DNA from 2 places in the Enterococcus sp. JNUCC 77 genome. Region 2 is predicted to be linked to the other one. Evidence: a T-box and tRNA genes for the amino acid it is inferred to sense, from the RefSeq annotation. Region 2 holds a T-box; the other holds one or more tRNA genes.
The links. A T-box is a leader RNA that pairs with one kind of tRNA and senses whether it is charged. The one in region 2 lies ahead of proS (proline--tRNA ligase), so its partner is inferred to be a tRNA-Pro.
Positions count from the first base shown of each region.

Region 1: it has a tRNA-Pro gene. The T-box ahead of proS (proline--tRNA ligase) is inferred to sense a tRNA for this amino acid. The anticodon was not compared.

Region 1 is NZ_JBTHIG010000001.1:22,660-33,119, reverse strand. It holds gene ACVWNY_RS00180 (hypothetical protein) at 1-161, opposite strand, end outside; gene ACVWNY_RS00175 (ATP-dependent Clp protease ATP-binding subunit) at 279-2,774, opposite strand; gene ACVWNY_RS00170 (CtsR family transcriptional regulator) at 2,780-3,247, opposite strand; tRNA gene ACVWNY_RS00165 (tRNA-Pro) at 3,383-3,456, opposite strand; tRNA gene ACVWNY_RS00160 (tRNA-Arg) at 3,476-3,549, opposite strand; tRNA gene ACVWNY_RS00155 (tRNA-Leu) at 3,567-3,652, opposite strand; tRNA gene ACVWNY_RS00150 (tRNA-Gly) at 3,676-3,747, opposite strand; tRNA gene ACVWNY_RS00145 (tRNA-Thr) at 3,775-3,847, opposite strand; tRNA gene ACVWNY_RS00140 (tRNA-Leu) at 3,859-3,940, opposite strand; tRNA gene ACVWNY_RS00135 (tRNA-Lys) at 3,950-4,022, opposite strand; tRNA gene ACVWNY_RS00130 (tRNA-Val) at 4,026-4,098, opposite strand; rRNA gene rrf (5S ribosomal RNA) at 4,115-4,230, opposite strand; rRNA gene ACVWNY_RS00120 (23S ribosomal RNA) at 4,314-7,226, opposite strand; rRNA gene ACVWNY_RS00115 (16S ribosomal RNA) at 7,456-9,015, opposite strand; gene croR (response regulator transcription factor CroR) at 9,563-10,252, shown strand; gene ACVWNY_RS00105 (sensor histidine kinase) at 10,242-10,460, shown strand, end outside.
Region 2 is NZ_JBTHIG010000001.1:1,876,812-1,887,271, forward strand. It holds gene ACVWNY_RS09185 (YitT family protein) at 1-798, opposite strand, end outside; gene aspS (aspartate--tRNA ligase) at 902-2,674, opposite strand; gene hisS (histidine--tRNA ligase) at 2,775-4,073, opposite strand; gene ACVWNY_RS09200 (aldo/keto reductase) at 4,490-5,422, shown strand; gene ACVWNY_RS09205 (aldo/keto reductase) at 5,507-6,442, shown strand; gene ACVWNY_RS09210 (D-2-hydroxyacid dehydrogenase) at 6,484-7,443, opposite strand; gene proS (proline--tRNA ligase) at 7,622-9,061, opposite strand; T-box leader at 9,119-9,336, opposite strand; gene ACVWNY_RS09220 (DUF368 domain-containing protein) at 9,382-10,233, opposite strand; gene eno (phosphopyruvate hydratase) at 10,336-10,460, opposite strand, start outside.

The sequences.
Region 1 (10,460 bases), 1.9 Mb from region 2:
GGTGAAAAATTATGATGTTTTATCTGCATCGCAGTCTCATAAAAACGATTGTAATGAAAAAGCGCGTCCGCCCCTAATACCATATTTTGACTAATAAAATGCGGCATAATAAATAAAATTGCTACCAACACAATGATCCCTGGATAAATTGCACGTTTCATTTACTCAACTCCTCCGCCTTATTGTACCGAAGTTAGCATTTTTTGAACAATAAAATGATAGATTTGAGAAAAAATTAAAAAAAACAAGACTGTCTTCTGACAGTCTCGTTCTCGTCATTATACTTTAGCTGGAACTTTTTCTTCAGTAGCATTTTTTACCGTCAAAGTAATCTTTCCTTTGCTGGCACCAATAGTCACTGAATCACCTAATTGAATTAAGCCCGACAATAAAGCTTCAGCCAGACGGTCTTCGACTTCTTTTTGGAGTGCCCGACGAATTGGTCGTGCGCCATATTCCGGATCAAAACCAACTTTTCCAATCACATCGATTGCTGCCGGTGTAATTTTAACTTTGATTTCGTGCTCGGTCATCCGCTCAACAATTGACTGGCTCATGATTTTCACGATTTCATGAATTTGATCTTGATTAAGGGATTGGAATACTAGTGTTTCATCAATTCGGTTTAAGAATTCTGGACGATAAGTCCGTTTCAATTCTTCAAAAATACGTTTTTCCATGCTGACATGATCTTGCATGATATCTTTAGCTCCAAAGCCGACACTCTTTTCTTCGCGGACTTCTCTGGCGCCGATATTTGATGTCATAATTAAAATTGTATTTCTAAAGTCTACTCGCCGACCCTTTGCATCGGTTAAGTAGCCATCATCTAAAACTTGTAATAAGATATTGAAAACATCTGGATGGGCTTTTTCAACTTCATCTAGCAAAATGACAGCATAAGGTTTTTGACGGATTTTTTCAGTTAGCTGACCACCTTCGTCATAACCAACATATCCTGGCGGTGAACCAATCAACCGACTCGTACTGAATTTTTCCATATATTCAGACATATCTACTCGAATCAATGATTCTTCAGAACCAAACATCGCTTCTGCTAATGCTTTCGCCAATTCTGTTTTACCCACACCAGTTGGACCTAAGAACATAAATGAGCCAATTGGTCGGTTTGGATCTTTCAGACCACTCCGAGCCCGACGAATTGCCCGCGAAATAGCTTTAACGGCATCTTCTTGTCCTACCACACGTTTATGCAATACATTTTCTAAATCCAATAACCGTTGACTTTCTTTTTTCTCTAATTGTTGCAATGGCACACCGGTCCACTGAGAAACCACTGCAGCGACATCTTCTTCTGTTACTTCATTCGCATAGCCTTTTTCTTGTTTGGCTTCTTTTAAAGCTTCTGCTTCAACAGCCTGTGCCATTTGCTTTTCTTTCAAACGTAGACGAGCAGCTGATTCAAAGTCTTGGTTTTGAATCGCTTTTTCTTTTTCTGCTGATAAGTTTTCTAATTCTTGTTTCAATTCTACCAATTCAGATTCTTCATCTGTCGTATCTAAGCGGACTTTCGCACCACTTTCATCCATTAAGTCAATGGCTTTATCTGGTAGTTGACGAGAATTAATATAACGAACTGATAAAGATACCGCCGCATGTAATGCTTCGTCAGTAATCTTAATCCCATGATGTTCTTCATAACGTGGGCGTAAGCCTTTTAAGATTTCTTCTGCTTCTTCAGGAGTTGGTTCTTCCACCTGTACCCGGGCAAAACGACGTTCCAATGCAGAATCTTTTTCAATATATTTTTGATACTCATCTAAAGTCGTGGCACCAATTGTTTGCAATTCACCACGAGCCAAAGCTGGTTTCAAAATATTTGAAGCATCGATCGCACCTTCTGCACCACCGGCACCAATTAAAGTATGCAGTTCATCAATAAATAAAATAATTTGGCCATCGTTATAGATTTCATCAATCACTTTTTTCAAACGATCCTCAAATTCACCACGATACTTTGTACCCGCTACTAATGCGCCCATATCTAACATCATTAGACGTTTTCCACGCATGTCTTCTGGCACATCATCCGTAATTATTCGTTGAGCTAAGCCTTCTACAATGGCTGTCTTACCAACACCGGGTTCACCCACTAAAACTGGATTATTTTTAGTTCGGCGACTTAAAATTTGAACAACACGACGAACTTCACTATCGCGACCTACCACTGGATCTAAACGTTTTTCCCGAGCTAGTTTGGTCATATCACGAGCCAAACTATCAAGCGTTGGCGTCCCTTGTGAATTGGTTGTCGCTTGTTTCGCTGGTTTTCTACGATTGTTTTGACCATTGCTACCAGTCATCGATTCGTTGACGCCCATTTTACGTAATAGCAATTGACGCATCTTAGGTAAGCTTAATCCAAGATTGACTAAAATATGAGAAGCCAAAATCTCATCATCCCGCAGTAAGCCCAATAAAATATGTTCAGTTCCAACCAATTTAGCATTGAAACGTTTGGCTTCATCATCAGCAAAAATCAAAATTTGTTTTGCTCGCGGTGAATAAGGTAAATAACTACCTTCTGCATAATTGGTCACTGAACCATAACCAGTCATATTTTCAATTTCTTCACGAATATCTGCTTCTGTAGAATTCATTTGACGCAAGGTTTTTCCGGCAATTCCCTGTTGTTCAATAACTAAAGCCAATAATAAATGCTCTGAACCAACTGAACGATGTTTAAAATACTTCGCTTCTTGTTGGGCAATCGTCAAGACTGCTTTCGCTCTTTCAGTATATAATTGATCCATCTATTTCACTCCTTTTTTTCATAACTCAAACGTTCTAAAAATCCATGTAATACACGCGCCCGTAATCTATTTTCAATTTGACTAATTCCCAATGTGTTTTTCGACAATGCACTCAGCATTAAATTTCCTTCATTTTCCGTCACAATTTTCTCTTCAAATAATTTTTGAATAATTCCAAAAGCATTTGCTTCCGAAATTTCCGTTCCAAAAGAATTCATTAACTGTTCTAAGAAATAGTGTTGATCGGAAATCTGTACTTTGCTAATCCGAATATAACCACCGCCACCTCGCTTACTTTCAACAATATATCCCCTCTGAAAAGTAAAACGAGTATTGATCACGTAATTAATTTGGGAAGGTACGCAATTAAACAATTGAGCCATTTCCGCTCGCCTGATTTCAATTATTTCATGGTCTTCTAAGATACCCTTCAAATATGCTTCGATTGAATCTGAGGTATTTCGACTCACTATTATCCTCTCCCATTATCTATTTCTGTTGACTATTTCTGACCTTAATTATAACGAATTTAGCATGTGAAAGAAAGAGTAATAGCTTATCTGTTTAAAAATGAGTAAAAAAAATAGAAGGTTTTCACCTTCTAAGAATCGGGAAGACAGGATTCGAACCTGCGACCCCTTGGTCCCAAACCAAGTGCTCTACCAAGCTGAGCTACTTCCCGTAAAAATAAAAAAAGACTACGCGCCCAAGAGGAGTCGAACCCCTAACCTTTTGATCCGTAGTCAAACACTCTATCCAGTTGAGCTATGGGCGCATCATTATTCGTACTAATGCCGAGGACCGGAATCGAACCGGTACGGTGATCACTCACCGCAGGATTTTAAGTCCTGTGCGTCTGCCAGTTCCGCCACCCCGGCATGTCCCTGGTCTTTTCAGAGAAAGCGGAAAACGGGGTTCGAACCCGCGACCCCCACCTTGGCAAGGTGGTGCTCTACCACTGAGCTATTTCCGCAAACTTTCGTTGCTTTTCTTAAAAAAGTGCCGGCTAAAGGACTTGAACCCTCGACCCTCTGATTACAAATCAGATGCTCTACCAACTGAGCTAAGCCGGCGTTTTATTTAATGCGGGTGAAGGGACTTGAACCCCCACGCCCGAAGGCGCTAGATCCTAAATCTAGTGCGTCTGCCAATTCCGCCACACCCGCATATCTTTATGAGCCGTACAGGGCTCGAACCTGTGACCCTCTGATTAAAAGTCAGATGCTCTACCAACTGAGCTAACGGCTCATATGGAGGTTAACGGGTTCGAACCGCTGACCCTCTGCTTGTAAGGCAGATGCTCTCCCAGCTGAGCTAAACCTCCATAAATCAAAAAATTCGCGTGGCGACGTCCTACTCTCACAAGGGGCAACCCCTCACTACGATCGGCGCTAAAAAGCTTAACTTCTGTGTTCGACATGGGAACAGGTGTATCCTTCTTGCTATCGCCACCACACTATTTAGTTGAGTAAACTTCGCTCACTCAAAACTGGATCAAAAAACATTCCATCTTTTTTTAACTTCCGAGTCCATTTTATCTTGGTTAAGTCCTCGATCGATTAGTATCAGTCCGCTCCGTACATCACTGCACTTCCACTTCTGACCTATCTACCTGATCTTCTCTCAGGGATCTTACTTTCTTTAAGAAATGGGAAATCTCATCTTGAGGTGGGCTTCACACTTAGATGCTTTCAGCGTTTATCCCTTCCCTACATAGCTACCCAGCGATGCCTTTGGCAAGACAACTGGTACACCAGCGGTAAGTCCATCCCGGTCCTCTCGTACTAAGGACAGATCCTCTCAAATTTCCAACGCCCGCGACGGATAGGGACCGAACTGTCTCACGACGTTCTGAACCCAGCTCGCGTGCCGCTTTAATGGGCGAACAGCCCAACCCTTGGGACCGACTACAGCCCCAGGATGCGACGAGCCGACATCGAGGTGCCAAACCTCCCCGTCGATGTGGACTCTTGGGGGAGATAAGCCTGTTATCCCCAGGGTAGCTTTTATCCGTTGAGCGATGGCCCTTCCATGCGGAACCACCGGATCACTAAGCCCGACTTTCGTCCCTGCTCGACTTGTAGGTCTCGCAGTCAAGCTCCCTTGTGCCTTTACACTCTGCGAATGATTTCCAACCATTCTGAGGGAACCTTTGGGCGCCTCCGTTACTCTTTAGGAGGCGACCGCCCCAGTCAAACTGCCCATCTGACACTGTCTCCCATCACGATTAGTGATGCGGGTTAGAGTGGCCATAACACAAGGGTAGTATCCCACCATTGCCTCCGTCGAAACTAGCGTCCCGACTTCTACGGCTCCTACCTATCCTGTACATGTGGTACAGACACTCAATATCAAACTGCAGTAAAGCTCCATGGGGTCTTTCCGTCCTGTCGCGGGTAACCTGCATCTTCACAGGTACTAAAATTTCACCGAGTCTCTCGTTGAGACAGTGCCCAAATCGTTACGCCTTTCGTGCGGGTCGGAACTTACCCGACAAGGAATTTCGCTACCTTAGGACCGTTATAGTTACGGCCGCCGTTTACTGGGGCTTCAATTCGTACCTTCGCTTACGCTAAGCACTCCTCTTAACCTTCCAGCACCGGGCAGGCGTCAGCCCCTATACTTCATCTTTCGATTTTGCAGAGACCTGTGTTTTTGATAAACAGTCGCTTGGGCCTATTCACTGCGGCTGATCGTTAGATCAGCACCCCTTCTCCCGAAGTTACGGGGTCATTTTGCCGAGTTCCTTAACGAGAGTTCGCTCGCTCACCTTAGGATACTCTCCTCGACTACCTGTGTCGGTTTACGGTACGGGTCATTGTTTTCTCACTAGAAGCTTTTCTTGGCAGTGTGACATCAGAAACTTCGGTACTTGTATTTCCCTCCCCATCACAACTTGTCCTTATAAAGATAAGCATTTGACTCATCTTAAGACTCATTGCTTAGACAGACATTTCCAATCGTCTGATTTCTTAGCCTACTGCGTCCCTCCATTGCTCAAACAAAAACAACGAGTACAGGAATATCAACCTGTTATCCATCGCCTACGCCTTTCGGCCTCGGCTTAGGTCCCGACTAACCCTGGGCGGACGAGCCTTCCCCAGGAAACCTTAGTCATACGGTGGACAGGATTCTCACCTGTCTTTCGCTACTCATACCGGCATTCTCACTTCTAAGCGCTCCAGCAGTCCTCACGGTCTACCTTCAACGCCCTTAGAACGCTCTCCTACCATTACACCCTAAGGTGTAATCCACAGCTTCGGTAATATGTTTAGCCCCGGTACATTTTCGGCGCAGGGTCACTCGACTAGTGAGCTATTACGCACTCTTTAAATGGTGGCTGCTTCTAAGCCAACATCCTAGTTGTCTGTGCAACCCCACATCCTTTTCCACTTAACATATATTTTGGGACCTTAGCTGGTGGTCTGGGCTGTTTCCCTTTCGACTATGGATCTTATCACTCACAGTCTGACTCCCAGAGATAAATGTATGGCATTCGGAGTTTATCTGAATTCGGTAACCCGAGATGGGCCCCTAGTCCAAACAGTGCTCTACCTCCATCATTCTTACTCTGAGGCTAGCCCTAAAGCTATTTCGGAGAGAACCAGCTATCTCCAAGTTCGTTTGGAATTTCTCCGCTACCCACACCTCATCCCCGCACTTTTCAACGTACGTGGGTTCGGTCCTCCAGTGCGTTTTACCGCACCTTCAACCTGGACATGGGTAGATCACATGGTTTCGGGTCTACGACCACATACTCATTCGCCCTATTCAGACTCGCTTTCGCTACGGCTCCGTCTCTTCGACTTAACCTCGCATGGGATCGTAACTCGCCGGTTCATTCTACAAAAGGCACGCCATCACCCATTAACGGGCTTTGACTTGTTGTAGGCACACGGTTTCAGGATCTATTTCACTCCCCTTCCGGGGTGCTTTTCACCTTTCCCTCACGGTACTGGTTCACTATCGGTCACTAGGGAGTATTTAGCCTTGGGAGATGGTCCTCCCGGATTCCGACGGAATTCCTCGTGTTCCGCCGTACTCAGGATCCTCCTAGGTGTGATTCAAATTTCATCTACGGGGCTTTTACCCTGTCTCGCAGACCTTTCCAGGTCCTTCGATTATTTCAATCAACTACCATATCGGAGTCCTACAACCCCAAGAGGCAAGCCTCTTGGTTTGGGCTTTTCCCGTTTCGCTCGCCGCTACTCAGGGAATCGATTTTTCTTTCTCTTCCTGCAGGTACTTAGATGTTTCAGTTCTCTGCGTCTACCTCCATTCAGCTATGTATTCACTGAACAGTAACATCCTGTTAAAGATGCTGGGTTTCCCCATTCGGAAATCTCCGGATCAAAGCTTACTTACAGCTCCCCGAAGCATATCGGTGTTAGTCCCGTCCTTCATCGGCTCCTAGTGCCAAGGCATCCACCGTGCGCCCTTATTCACTTAACCTTATCAACCTTACGGTTGGGTCTTTATCTTCCCTCTAGCGATAGAGTTCCAATAAATAAAAATAAGCAATTGAACTATTAAAAAACTCATTCAACGCGGTGTTCTCGGTTTGTTTTAAAAATTTTTGGTTTGTTTTTTGTATCCAGTTTTCAATGAACGATTTGAGAGTAGACCTCTCAAAACTGAACGAATAAAGATAAACTTGTGTAGTCTCCGTAATTTTCCTTAGAAAGGAGGTGATCCAGCCGCACCTTCCGATACGGCTACCTTGTTACGACTTCACCCCAATCATCTATCCCACCTTAGGCGGCTGGCTCCATAAAGGTTACCTCACCGACTTCGGGTGTTACAAACTCTCGTGGTGTGACGGGCGGTGTGTACAAGGCCCGGGAACGTATTCACCGCGGCGTGCTGATCCGCGATTACTAGCGATTCCGGCTTCATGTAGGCGAGTTGCAGCCTACAATCCGAACTGAGAGAAGCTTTAAGAGATTAGCTTAGCCTTGCGACTTCGCGACTCGTTGTACTTCCCATTGTAGCACGTGTGTAGCCCAGGTCATAAGGGGCATGATGATTTGACGTCATCCCCACCTTCCTCCGGTTTGTCACCGGCAGTCTCGCTAGAGTGCCCAACTAAATGATGGCAACTAACAATAAGGGTTGCGCTCGTTGCGGGACTTAACCCAACATCTCACGACACGAGCTGACGACAACCATGCACCACCTGTCACTTTGCCCCCGAAGGGGAAGCTCTATCTCTAGAGTGGTCAAAGGATGTCAAGACCTGGTAAGGTTCTTCGCGTTGCTTCGAATTAAACCACATGCTCCACCGCTTGTGCGGGCCCCCGTCAATTCCTTTGAGTTTCAACCTTGCGGTCGTACTCCCCAGGCGGAGTGCTTAATGCGTTAGCTGCAGCACTGAAGGGCGGAAACCCTCCAACACTTAGCACTCATCGTTTACGGCGTGGACTACCAGGGTATCTAATCCTGTTTGCTCCCCACGCTTTCGAGCCTCAGCGTCAGTTACAGACCAGAGAGCCGCCTTCGCCACTGGTGTTCCTCCATATATCTACGCATTTCACCGCTACACATGGAATTCCACTCTCCTCTTCTGCACTCAAGTCTCCCAGTTTCCAATGACCCTCCCCGGTTGAGCCGGGGGCTTTCACATCAGACTTAAGAGACCGCCTGCGCTCGCTTTACGCCCAATAAATCCGGACAACGCTTGCCACCTACGTATTACCGCGGCTGCTGGCACGTAGTTAGCCGTGGCTTTCTGGTCAGATACCGTCAAGGGATAAACTTTCCACTCTTATCCTTGTTCTTCTCTGACAACAGAGTTTTACGATCCGAAAACCTTCTTCACTCACGCGGCGTTGCTCGGTCAGACTTTCGTCCATTGCCGAAGATTCCCTACTGCTGCCTCCCGTAGGAGTTTGGGCCGTGTCTCAGTCCCAATGTGGCCGATCACCCTCTCAGGTCGGCTATGCATCGTTGCCTTGGTGAGCCGTTACCTCACCAACTAGCTAATGCACCGCGGGTCCATCCTCCAGTGACGCAATTGCGCCTTTCAAAAGAAAACCAGGCGGTTTTCTCTGTTATGCGGTATTAGCACCTGTTTCCAAGTGTTATCCCCCGCTGGAGGGTAGGTTACCCACGTGTTACTCACCCGTTCGCCACTCCTTTTCTTTCGGTGGAGCAAGCTCCGGTGAAAGAAAAAGCGTTCGACTTGCATGTATTAGGCACGCCGCCAGCGTTCGTCCTGAGCCAGGATCAAACTCTCATTAAAAAGTTTGCACAGTCTTGCGACTGTTAGCTCAATTGTATTAATTGACTTGTTGCTAGCATATTGCTTGCTTTGTATTGTTTGTTCCTATAAATAGGAACGCCCTACACATTTGGTTCGTCTTATTCGTTCAGTTTTCAAAGGTCTATTTCTGTTGCATCAGCAACTTTTATATCTTATCACCTTGCCAAGTGAAAGTCAACAACTTTTTTGAATTAATTTTCAAAAAAATAATTTGAAGATTTTCTATTTAATGGCTCTGATTGGCATGTCCTCAACGAGAACATAAAATAATATAACAGTTTTCAAGGCGTTGGTCAACGAAAAAAAAATATTTTTATTCACTTTTTTTAAACCCGATGTATAAATATAAATCAGTGTTTTTTCGTTCGTTTTTTTTGCTTTAATTGATGGAAATCAGCGTTCCCTAAATTATATCTTTCGCTATTTCTATTATTGATTTTTCCTTAACCTGTAGTGATGTTTTTTCACTTCCTAAAGATTCTTTGGTAAAATGGAATCATACCCTTATATAGGAGGAATTAGACAGATGAGAATTTTAGTTGCAGACGATGATAAAGAAATTGTTGAACTATTGAGTATCTATTTACACAATGAAGGTTACGAAGTTGTGAAAGCTTATGATGGCAAGGAAGCATTAAGTAAATTACGGACAACTACGGATATTGATCTTTTAATTTTGGACATCATGATGCCAGTGATGGATGGAATGCAAGTTGTCAAAGAATTGCGGAAAGAATCGCAAATCCCAATTATCATGTTGACTGCCAAAACAACCGACATGGATAAAATTAAAGGATTGGTTGCTGGTGCAGATGATTATGTAACAAAACCATTTAATCCTTTAGAAGTAATGGCACGGGTAAAATCTTTGTTACGCCGAACAAAAATGGCAGTTGCCGAAGAACAACCGGATATTTTAGAAATCCAATCATTGATTATTAACAAAGATTCCCATGAAGTTAAAACAATGGATGGCAAAGAAATCCAGCTAACAGCTTTAGAGTTTGGAATTTTGTATTTATTAGCTAGTCATCCAAATCGGGTTTTCTCAGCCGATGAAATATTTGAACGAGTGTGGAAACAAGAAAGTATCGTTTCAGCAAAAACTGTTATGGTTCACGTAAGTCACTTGCGGGATAAAATTGAAGACGCAACCGACGGTGAAAAAGTCATTCAAACAGTTTGGGGTGTAGGATACAAGATTGATGCCAAATAGAGTAGAAAAAAAGCGGCGAATCACTTTAACTTCAAAGGAAATCAGTGAATTAATTGCTGAAGGGATCGTGACGGTAATTATTTTACTTCTATTAAATGTCGCATTAATGGTACTGATTTCTCAATTATTAAATAATTCGCCAGATTTACAAGATGCAGTCTACCGTTCTAGAAATATTTTTGCTAACAACTACAACAGCGATATTTTT
Region 2 (10,460 bases):
TCGCATAATGGCTTCTAATGCCGGTAATTCAAAACGAGTGACAACAGTAAACAAAATCGTCTGTTTGTCATGCTTATAAGCACCTTCTGCTTCATTAATTATTGTTATCCCCCGTCGCATACTATCTTGAATCGCTTCAATAACTTTATCGGGTTGCTTTGTAACAATCATGACTTGCATCTTTCGTTGTTTCGTATACAATGCATCAGTCAATTTCCCACTCATAAAGATAGCAAAGGCCGAATAAAACATGTAAGGCCAACCAAATAAAAGTCCCGCCACAAACATAATCATTACATTAAAAATCATCGAAATCGACCCAACTGAGCGACCAGTTTGTTTACGAATGGTGATACTTAAAATATCTAATCCACCAGATGACAAGCCATTTTTCAAGGCAAAGCCAATTCCTACACCTGAAATTGCGCCCCCGAATATCGCACAAATAATCGGGTCTGTTGATAAAGTCGTTTCGGGAATAATATGAATGAAAAAGGATGTTAAGAATACGGTAATAAAAGTAAAGAAAGTAAATTTATGACCAATTTTAAACCAAGCTAAAACAAATAACGGAATATTTAAAGCAAATAAAGTAATTGAAACTGGGACTGTGTGTCCGACAAATTGTTTAGACAAAGTAGTCAAAATTTGTGCGAAACCAGTAATCCCACTGGAATAAATATTTCCAGGTTGGTAGAAAAAATTCACCGCAATGGCAGCTATAAAAGCATAAACAACTGCCACCGATAATCTTGTTGCATAATCATGATAGGGCCAATCCGCTATCTTTTTTAACATGTAATTAAACGCCTCTTTCATCAAAAGTCACTCACATTATACGGAGTTTATTTGAAAAAAGAAAGCACCAACTGGATAAGTCTGTGCTTTCTTTAGGAATTTCTTATTCTTCGATGTTTGTTGTGTTAATGCTTAATTCATAAAGTTGTAATGGAGACACTGTGCTTGGCGCATCAGACATTGGATCAGCGGCTTTCCCATTTTTTGGAAAGGCAATTACTTCACGAATATTGTCTTCGCCCGCTAGTAACATCGCGAAACGATCTAACCCTAAAGCTAAACCACCAATTGGCGGAAAACCATAATCTAATGATTCCAACAAGAATCCGAATTGGTCATTGGCTTCTTCTCTTGAAAAACCTAATGTTTCAAAAACTTGTTCTTGTAATTCTCGTGTGTGAATCCGTAGTGATCCGCCACCTAATTCATAACCATTTAAAACAATGTCATAAGCTTGCGCATACACTTTTTCCGGATGGTCTTTTAAATCTGGAATAGACGATTCATTTGGCATCGTAAATGGATGGTGGGCAGACACATAACGTCCTGCTTCTTGATCAAATTCAAATTGTGGCCAATCCACGACCCAAAGATAATTAAATTTATCTTCATCGATTAAACCTAATTCTTTACCAACTTTTGAACGTACAGCACCTAGAGCAGTTACTGCAGTTAAAAATTGATCTGCTGCAAACATTAAGACATCACCAGGTTCTGCGTTGGTTACTTCTTTCAAATCAGTTGCGATATTACCAACAAACTTAGCGATTGGTCCAGTTAATTCGCCTGCTTCGTCAACTTTCATCCAAGCTAAACCTTTCGCACCAAATTGACTGACAAATTGACTTAAACGATCTAATTCTTTACGAGAATATTTGTCAGCGGCTCCTTTAGCATTTAACACTTTTACCACGCCACCATTATCAGTTGCCATACGGAATACTTTAAAATCTGTTGCTGAAGCTAATTCAGTCACGTCGATTAATTCCATTTCAAAACGAGTATCAGGTTTATCTGAACCGTAACGAGTCATCGCTTCATCCCAAGTAATCCGTGGGAAAGGTAACGTCACTTCGATTCCTTTAATATCTTTCATCACTTGAGCAATTAATTGTTCCGTGTATTCTTGAATTTCTTCTGCCGTTAAAAAACTAGTTTCAATATCGACTTGGGTAAATTCTGGTTGACGATCGCCCCGTAAATCTTCATCACGGAAACAACGAACGATTTGATAATAACGATCAAAGCCAGCAGTCATCAATAATTGTTTTAAAATTTGTGGTGATTGAGGTAAGGCATAAAAATGTCCTGGATGAACCCGTGAAGGCACTAAATAATCACGGGCACCTTCTGGCGTTGATTTTGCCAAAATTGGTGTTTCAATATCTAAGAAGTCATTATTGTCTAGAAAATGACGAATTGATTTAGTCAAATTATGACGTAATTTAATATTACTAGTCATTTTCGGACGACGTAAATCCATATAACGATATTTCAAACGGACTTCATCACTAATATTTTGGTCATCTTCAATTGAAAATGGAGGAGTTTTCGCACTATTTAAAATAGTGATGTCTTCACCTTTCACTTCGAATAATCCAGTTGCCATTTTTAAATTAACAGAATTTTCATCCCGCTTAATTACTCTACCAGTAATTTCAACGACAAATTCACTGCGGCATTGATCTGCAACTTCCCAAGCTTCTTTTGATTCTTCTGGATTGAAGACTACTTGGACAATTCCTTCACGGTCACGTAAATCAATAAAAATTAAGCCACCTAAGTCACGTCGCTTTTGGACCCAACCTTTTAAAGTAACTTGTTGATCCAAATATTTTTCGGAAACTAGTCCCGCATAAACTGTTCTTTTTGCCATCTTTGTTTTTCTCCTTTAACCAATTGTTTAATATTCATTTTTTTAAGTAAGTTTTGACAATGTCTCGTTACATCAGTTAAGGAACCTCTGAACGAAGATATTAATCAAAAACTGGTGTCATCATTTCATCGTAAATTTCATCAAAGTGATGATATATTTCAGTCAATGGGAAAGTTTTTTCAGCTCGTGTCGCTGAAGATTTCACATTGATTGTGCCATTTTCTAATTCCGCTTCTCCTAGCGTTAAAATTAACTTAGCTCCAGCTTTATCAGCTGATTTAAATTGCGCTTTTGCCTTGCGATCCATGAAATCACGATCTGCAGAGAAACCAAAATTACGAATGGACTGTACAATTTTTAAGCTTTCTATGTTCGTTAAAGCACCTATACCAACAACGTAAGCATCTAATTGTTTCGCTACTGGAATCAAAACATCTTCTTGTGCTAATGTCATTAAGATTCTTTCTTCACCCATCGCAAAACCAATTCCTGGTGTTTGTGGTCCACCTAGCTCTTCTACTAAACCATCGTAACGGCCACCAGCACAGATAGTCGATTGACTCCCCATTCCCGGTGCATCACTCATAATTTCAAAGATAGTATGCATATAATAATCTAAGCCACGTACCATGCGATGATCAATCTCATATGGTGTGCCTAAATGATCCAGTGTTTTCGTAACTTGTTCAAAATATTCTTTTGCATAAGGACTCAAGTAATCCAAAATACTTGGCGCATCCGTTACAAACTTTTGGTCTTTTTTATCTTTGCTGTCTAATACTCGTAAAGGATTTTCATGTAGTCGACGTTTTGAATCTTCACTCAGTTCATTTTCGTGTGGCAAAAGATAATCAATCAATGCTTGACGGTAATTTTGACGCGTTTCTTTATCACCTAAAGAATTAATCACCAGTCGAATATTTTTTAAACCTAACTGTTTAAAATAATCCATCGCCATTGACATTGTTTCAACATCTAAAGTTGGATTTTCACTTCCCAGCGCTTCAACCCCAATTTGATGAAATTGACGCAAGCGACCTTTTTGGGGGCGTTCATAACGAAACATTGGTCCCATATAAAATGCTTTGTAGGGTTTTTGATATTCTGGTCCAAATAATTTATTTTCTACGAATGCACGGACAACGGGTGCCGTTCCTTCTGGTCGTAATGTGACATGCCGATCCCCTTTATCATAGAAATCGTACATTTCTTTTGAAACAATATCCGTAGTATCCCCGACACTTCTAGCAATAACTTCATAATGTTCAAATATTGGTGTCCGAATCTCTTGATATTGGTAATCGTTAAATAATAATCGGGCCGTTTCCTCAATAAACAGCCAGTTGTCACTTTCACCTGGTAAAATGTCATTGGTGCCTTTTGGTCTTTGATAACTCATCTTTTATTTGCTCCCTTCTTTACATATGCAGTCAAAAAAAGCCCTCGTTCAAATGAACAAGGGCGAAATATCGCGGTACCACCTATTTTTTAGAGTTTCCTCTTCTCAAACAATTAACGCTTGCTAAACGGAATAGCTTTTCACTACTCATCTCCAGAATGTCTTTCAGCAGCCAGATGTGTGATTACTTTCAGCCAAGGCAATCATTTCTTTACAACACCACGTCACTTACTTTTTCCTTCATCGAAATTGAACTGTCAAAGTTTAAATTACTAAAAAAAAATGAGAAAGTCAAGGTTTCTCATTAATAAAAAGCAAGATAGTTTCTTTTTTTTCAACTTCATTTTAAACTGACCAACATAGAATTAATTTAACAACTAAATATATATTTTAAAATAAAGAGGAGCGTTTTAAAAATGACAGATGTTAGAATTGGAAAATCTCGTGTTTATGCAACGGATTTAGGCTTAGGAACCAATGCAGTCGGTGGTCATAATTTATTTAAGGGTTTAGCTGATGAAACTGGTAAAGAAGTGGTCCGAACTACGCTACGAAATGGTTTGACGTTACTGGACACAGCTTTTATCTATGGTCTTGGTAGATCAGAAGAATTAATTGGTGAGGTTTTACAAGAAGCTGAATTCGACCGAGCAAAAGTAATCATTGCTACCAAAGCTGCACAAGATTTATCACAAGACGGTGCGCCAAATAACTCACCAGAATTTTTAACCAACGCTGTTGAATCAGCTTTAGAAAGATTACAAACCAATTATATCGATATTTTTTACATCCACTTCCCTGATGAAGCAACCAATAAGCGTGAAGCAGTTGCAGCTTTACATGAATTAAAAGAGGCCGGTAAGATTCGAGCCATCGGTGTGTCTAACTTTTCTTTGGAACAAATTAAAGCAGCTAACTTAGATGGTCATGTAAATGTCGTCGAAGATCATTATAATTTGGTTCATCGAGAACTTGAAAATGAAGTTCTTCCTTATTTACAAGAAAAAAACATCGCTTTTATTCCTTACTTTCCATTGGCCTCAGGATTGTTAACGGGAAAATATAGTCAAACAGATACTTTTGCTAAAAATGGTAAGAACGGTAATCCTGACTTTCAAGGTGAAAGATTCCAACAGATTGTTTCCAAAGTTGACCAACTAAAACCGATTGCCAAAAATTATGATGCAACTGTTGCACAATTGGTTTTGGCTTGGTATTTAAAAAATCCAGCGATTGCTGCTGTCATTCCAGGTGCTAAAAAACCGGAACAAGTTTCAGCCAATGCCCAAGCCGTGGATATTCGTTTATCAAATATCGACTACGATTTAATCAATCAATTGTTCCAATAATACAAGTAAAAGTGATTCGAAATGATTTTGAATCGCTTTTTTTTTGACTTTCGATTAAACTATTATAAAAAGGAGCTGATAATTTTGGCAGATATTCAAATTGGTAAATCTCAGGTTTATGCTTCAGATTTAGGTTTAGGTACAAATGCGGTTGGGGGACACAACCTGTATCCTAACTTGAGTGACGAAACAGGAAAAGAAGTGGTTCGAGTAGCTTTACGTAATGGAATTACTTTATTAGATACTGCTTTTTCTTATGGTCACGGACACTCTGAAGAATTAATTGGAGAAGTCCTACAAGAAGAAGAATTTGATCGTGCCCGGGCGATCGTTGCTACCAAAGCAGCCCACGATCCCAAACAAGATTTCAAATTTAACAATAGTCCAGAATTTTTAAGAAATGCTGTAGAAGAAGCTTTACAAAGATTGCAAACAAACTATTTAGACATCTTTTATATTCATTTTCCAGATGAAAACACCGATAAACGTGAAGCAGTTAAAACCTTGCATGAATTAAAAGAAGCCGGAAAAATCCGCGCCATTGGTGTCTCGAACTTTTCTCTAGAACAATTAAAAGAAGCCAATACTAATGGCTATGTAGATATTGTTGAAGACCGTTACAGTTTAATACATCGAGAACACGAGAAAGATTTATTCCCCTATTTAGAAAAACACCATATTAGTTTTGTCCCTTACTATCCGTTAGATTCTGGTTTGCTTACTGGAAAATATGATCAAGAAGCAACTTTTCCTGCGAGTGATTTACGTAGTAAAAATCCCGACTTCAGAGGAGAACGCTTTAAAGAAATTATTACTAAAGTAGATCAATTAAAACCAATCGCAAAAAACTACGATGCCACAGTTACACAACTTGTTTTAGCTTGGTATATGAAACATCCACAAATTGGTATCGTGATTCCTGGTGCTAAGACACCTGATCAAGTTGAAGCCAATGCAAAAGCTGTTGACTTGCATTTATCACAGGCTGATTTTGATAAAATCAACCAACTATTTAAATAAGCAAATAGCGATGACGAAAAGTTGAACGTCATCGCTATTTTTTAATTGACTACATTTTTTGGCGTATCTTTTAAAAAGTTATCTAGATTGTCGACAGCTATATCCATCAACCGTTTGCGAGCTTCAGTTGGTGACCAAGCAATGTGCGGCGTAATTACCGCATTTTTGGCTTTTAATAATGGATTATCTGCTTGGATTGGTTCACTAGAAACAACATCCACACCGAGCGCAGAGATTTTTCCAGTATTTAAAGCTTCAGTTACCGCTTGTTCATCCAACAAACCACCCCGAGCTGTATTAATCACAATTACATCATTTTTCATTTGGTCAATCGCTGCAGTATTAATCATCTGAGTGGTTTCAGGAGTCTGGGGAACATGCAAACTAACAATATCTGCTTTACTATATAATTCGGCTAAAGACACTTGTCGATCACCAATATTTTGAGGTGTCTTTTCACGATGATTATAATAAATAACTTCCATTGAAAAACCATGAGCAATTTTCGCCACGGCTTGACCAATTGCCCCATAACCGATAATTCCAATAGTTTTCCCACTTAACTCTAAAGTGGGCGCTAAAAAATAAGTGAAATCTAAACTTTTTTGCCAATCTCCTTGATGAACGGAATGATCATGTAAACCTACACGACTTGCAATCTCCAATAATAAAGCAAAAGTAAATTGTGCGACAGCATCTGTTCCGTAAGTCGGAATATTGGTCACTGGAATATTTCTCTTGCGTGCGGCCTCAATGTCTACCACATTAAATCCTGTGGCGTTGACGCCAATGTACTTTAAATGAGAGGCTTTTTCAATCACTTCTGCAGATAAAATCACTTTATTTACTAGGACTATTTCTGCATCCCCGATTCGCTCTAAAATAATTTGCTCATTTTGTGGTGTGCGATCATAAATCGTCACCTCACCTAATTTTTCAAAGCCGGCCCAACTTAAGTCGCCTGGATTTAGTCCATGGCCATCTAATACAATAATTTTCATACTCAAACCTCTTTTTGGTTTATTATAACAAAAAAAGAGTTTAAAGCACTCGGCTCAAACTCTTTTTCCTAGCTTAAAATTACCTTTCCTGTTAAAAACTCTTCACATCTGCTAACTGGTGGCTGATTTCCGTATTCTAGCGATGCTCATCATTTAGTATTTTTAAGCGACAGATTTATTAATACGCCCGAGCAATCCAAACCGTATGTTTCGCTGGTTTGCCAGAAACGATATCAACCGTTTTTTCAACTGGTGGATTGAATGGAATATTTCGTGTTGTAAAACCTGTTTCTTCTTTAATTTTGGCTTCGGTTTCTTCTGTCCCATCCCAACCAATTAACACAAATCCTGGTGTTTCACCAGCTGTCTTAGATTTTTCAATGTGGGCTTTTAATTCATCTAAAGTATCTACATCAGTATGCTCATTTTCAGCATAACGAACTTTAGCACTTTCAAATAACCGTTTTTGCATAATATCTAATTGTTCTGTTACGTAATTTGTTAACTCATTTAGAGAAACTGACTCTTTGTCGGCCAAATCACGCATTTTCACGACAACTTGATTATTTTCTAAATCTCTAGGGCCAAATTCTACTCGTAATGGTGCACCTTTTAATTCCCACTCATTAAATTTATAACCTGGTGTATTATCAGTTTCATCAATTCTCACACGTAATCCTGTATCTTGTAATTGAGTTTTGATTTCTTTTAATTTATCTAAGATTGCTGGATTTTTTTGCCAAGGACCAACTGGAACTAAAATAACTTGAGTTGGTGCCACTTTTGGTGGTAATACCAAGCCTTGCTCATCTCCATGAACCATGATTAATGCGCCAATTAAACGAGTAGAAATACCCCATGATGTTGTATAAACAAAATCATGTTCGTTATTACGATTCAAGAATTTAATATCAAAAGCTTCCGCAAAATTTTGACCTAAATAGTGTGACGTTCCTGCTTGAACTGCTTTACCATCTCGCATCATTGCTTCAACAGAATAAGTATCCACCGCACCAGCAAATCGTTCAGATGGCGTTTTTTGACCACGATAAACTGGAATAGCCAACGTGTCTTCAATCAAAGTTGCATAAGCTTCTAAAATTGACATTGTCCGACGACGCGCATCTTCTTCAGTTTCGTGAGCTGTATGACCTTCTTGCCATAAAAATTCAGAGGTCCGTAAAAATGGCATAGTTTTCTTTTCCCAACGGAAAACATTGGCCCATTGATTAATTTCTAATGGTAAATCACGATAAGAATTCACCCAATTGGAAAAAGCATCACCAATTAACGTTTCAGAAGTTGGACGTAACGCATAAGGTTCTTCTAATTCTTCATCACCAACACGAGTTAACCATGGTAGTTCTGGTGCAAAACCTTCCACGTGTTCTTCTTCTTTTTCTAAGAAATGTTTAGGAATCAACATTGGAAAATAAACATTGCGGATATCTTGCGTCCGTAAATATTTGTTGAAATCATCTTGGATATGCTGCCACAATTCAAAACCATCTGGTTTAAAAATGATACATCCTCGAACAGGTGAATAATCCATCAAATCAGCTTTTTGGATAGTTTGCAAATACCATTTTGAAAAATCTTCTCTTTGTAAATCTGACATATTGTCTCCTCCTAAAATAAAATTGCCAATAAAAAAACCGCTCCGTCCTCACGTAAATGTAAGGACGAAACGGATAATTTCGCGGTACCACCTTGCTTGATCAAAACTTATTTGATCCAACTTTCAGCTCTATTAACGCTAGAGTCACGTATTGTTTTCACAATAGGCTTCTTTGGTAGGTTCATAAATTTCAGTGGGTGTGTTGATCTTTCAGCCGGTGAATCAACTCTCTGCTACCGTAAAAATTTATTACTAATCCAAATGCTTGTTCTTATACTAACTAGATTTATTTAAAATTGCAAGAGAAAAATAAATTTTTTTTAATCTTCAGGAACATAACGCTCTTCTAAACGGCTCATCCACCAGCCTAAACCAGCACCTAAAATACACAATACACCACAGGCAAAGAAGGCCAAAAAGCTAAATCCTGCATAATTTGTCGGTACAATCATTACTGTCGATGCAAAAACAATTCCTAGAATAAAATGGAACATCGGTGCATAGTATCTCGCAAAAACCCAATCCATTACTTTAGATAGACTTAGTACCACGACTAATCCACCAATACCAATCGGAATAATCACGCCTAAATCAATTGTCTTAAAACCATCAGCCATCGCTTTATACATCCCCATATAAACTAAAAAGTTTGAAGGGCTCAGTCCAGGTACAATTAAACCTAAACCAATCAAGCCGCCAGCAATCATCCAAGTGAAAAAGTTTTGATCCACTTCCCCAAATAAGCTAGAGCCTTGCCATAAAAATAAAAAGCCAACTACAAAACTCACGACTAAAATAATCATATCTTTCGTATCGCGACCTTTTTTCCCCGCTTCTTTCCACAATGCCGGCACAGTTCCAATAATACAACCCACAAAAAACCATAGCATAATAGTCTCAAAGGAACCGAGTAAAAAACTGACCGCAAAAGATAAAACAAAAACCCCAGTCAAGCCACCTAAACCTACTGGAATAAAAAATAAAACATTTTCTTTAAAATTTCGCGTTATATGGGCTAAAAAAGAAATAATTCGTTCATAAATACCAAAAACTGCCGCCAATGCCCCGCCACTGATTCCCGGTAAAATAAAACCTGAACCGATAAACATCCCTTTAACAAAACGTAATATCCAACTACCTACATTTTTTTCAGACCGTGCCTGCTTTTCCATTTAATAAAAATCTCCTTCTCTCTTCGTCATCTAAAATAGTTTAACGATAAAGAAAGGAGGAGACAAGTTATTTTTTAGTTGGTTTAATTTTTTTATAAAATTCTATAAGCTTTCTTTAGGAAAATGAGCTAGTATAGCTTGTCCTTCAAGTTCTTCTTCTATCCGTAAGAATTGATTGTATTTTTCTACGCGTTCACTACGCGCCATTGAACCCGTTTTGATTTGGC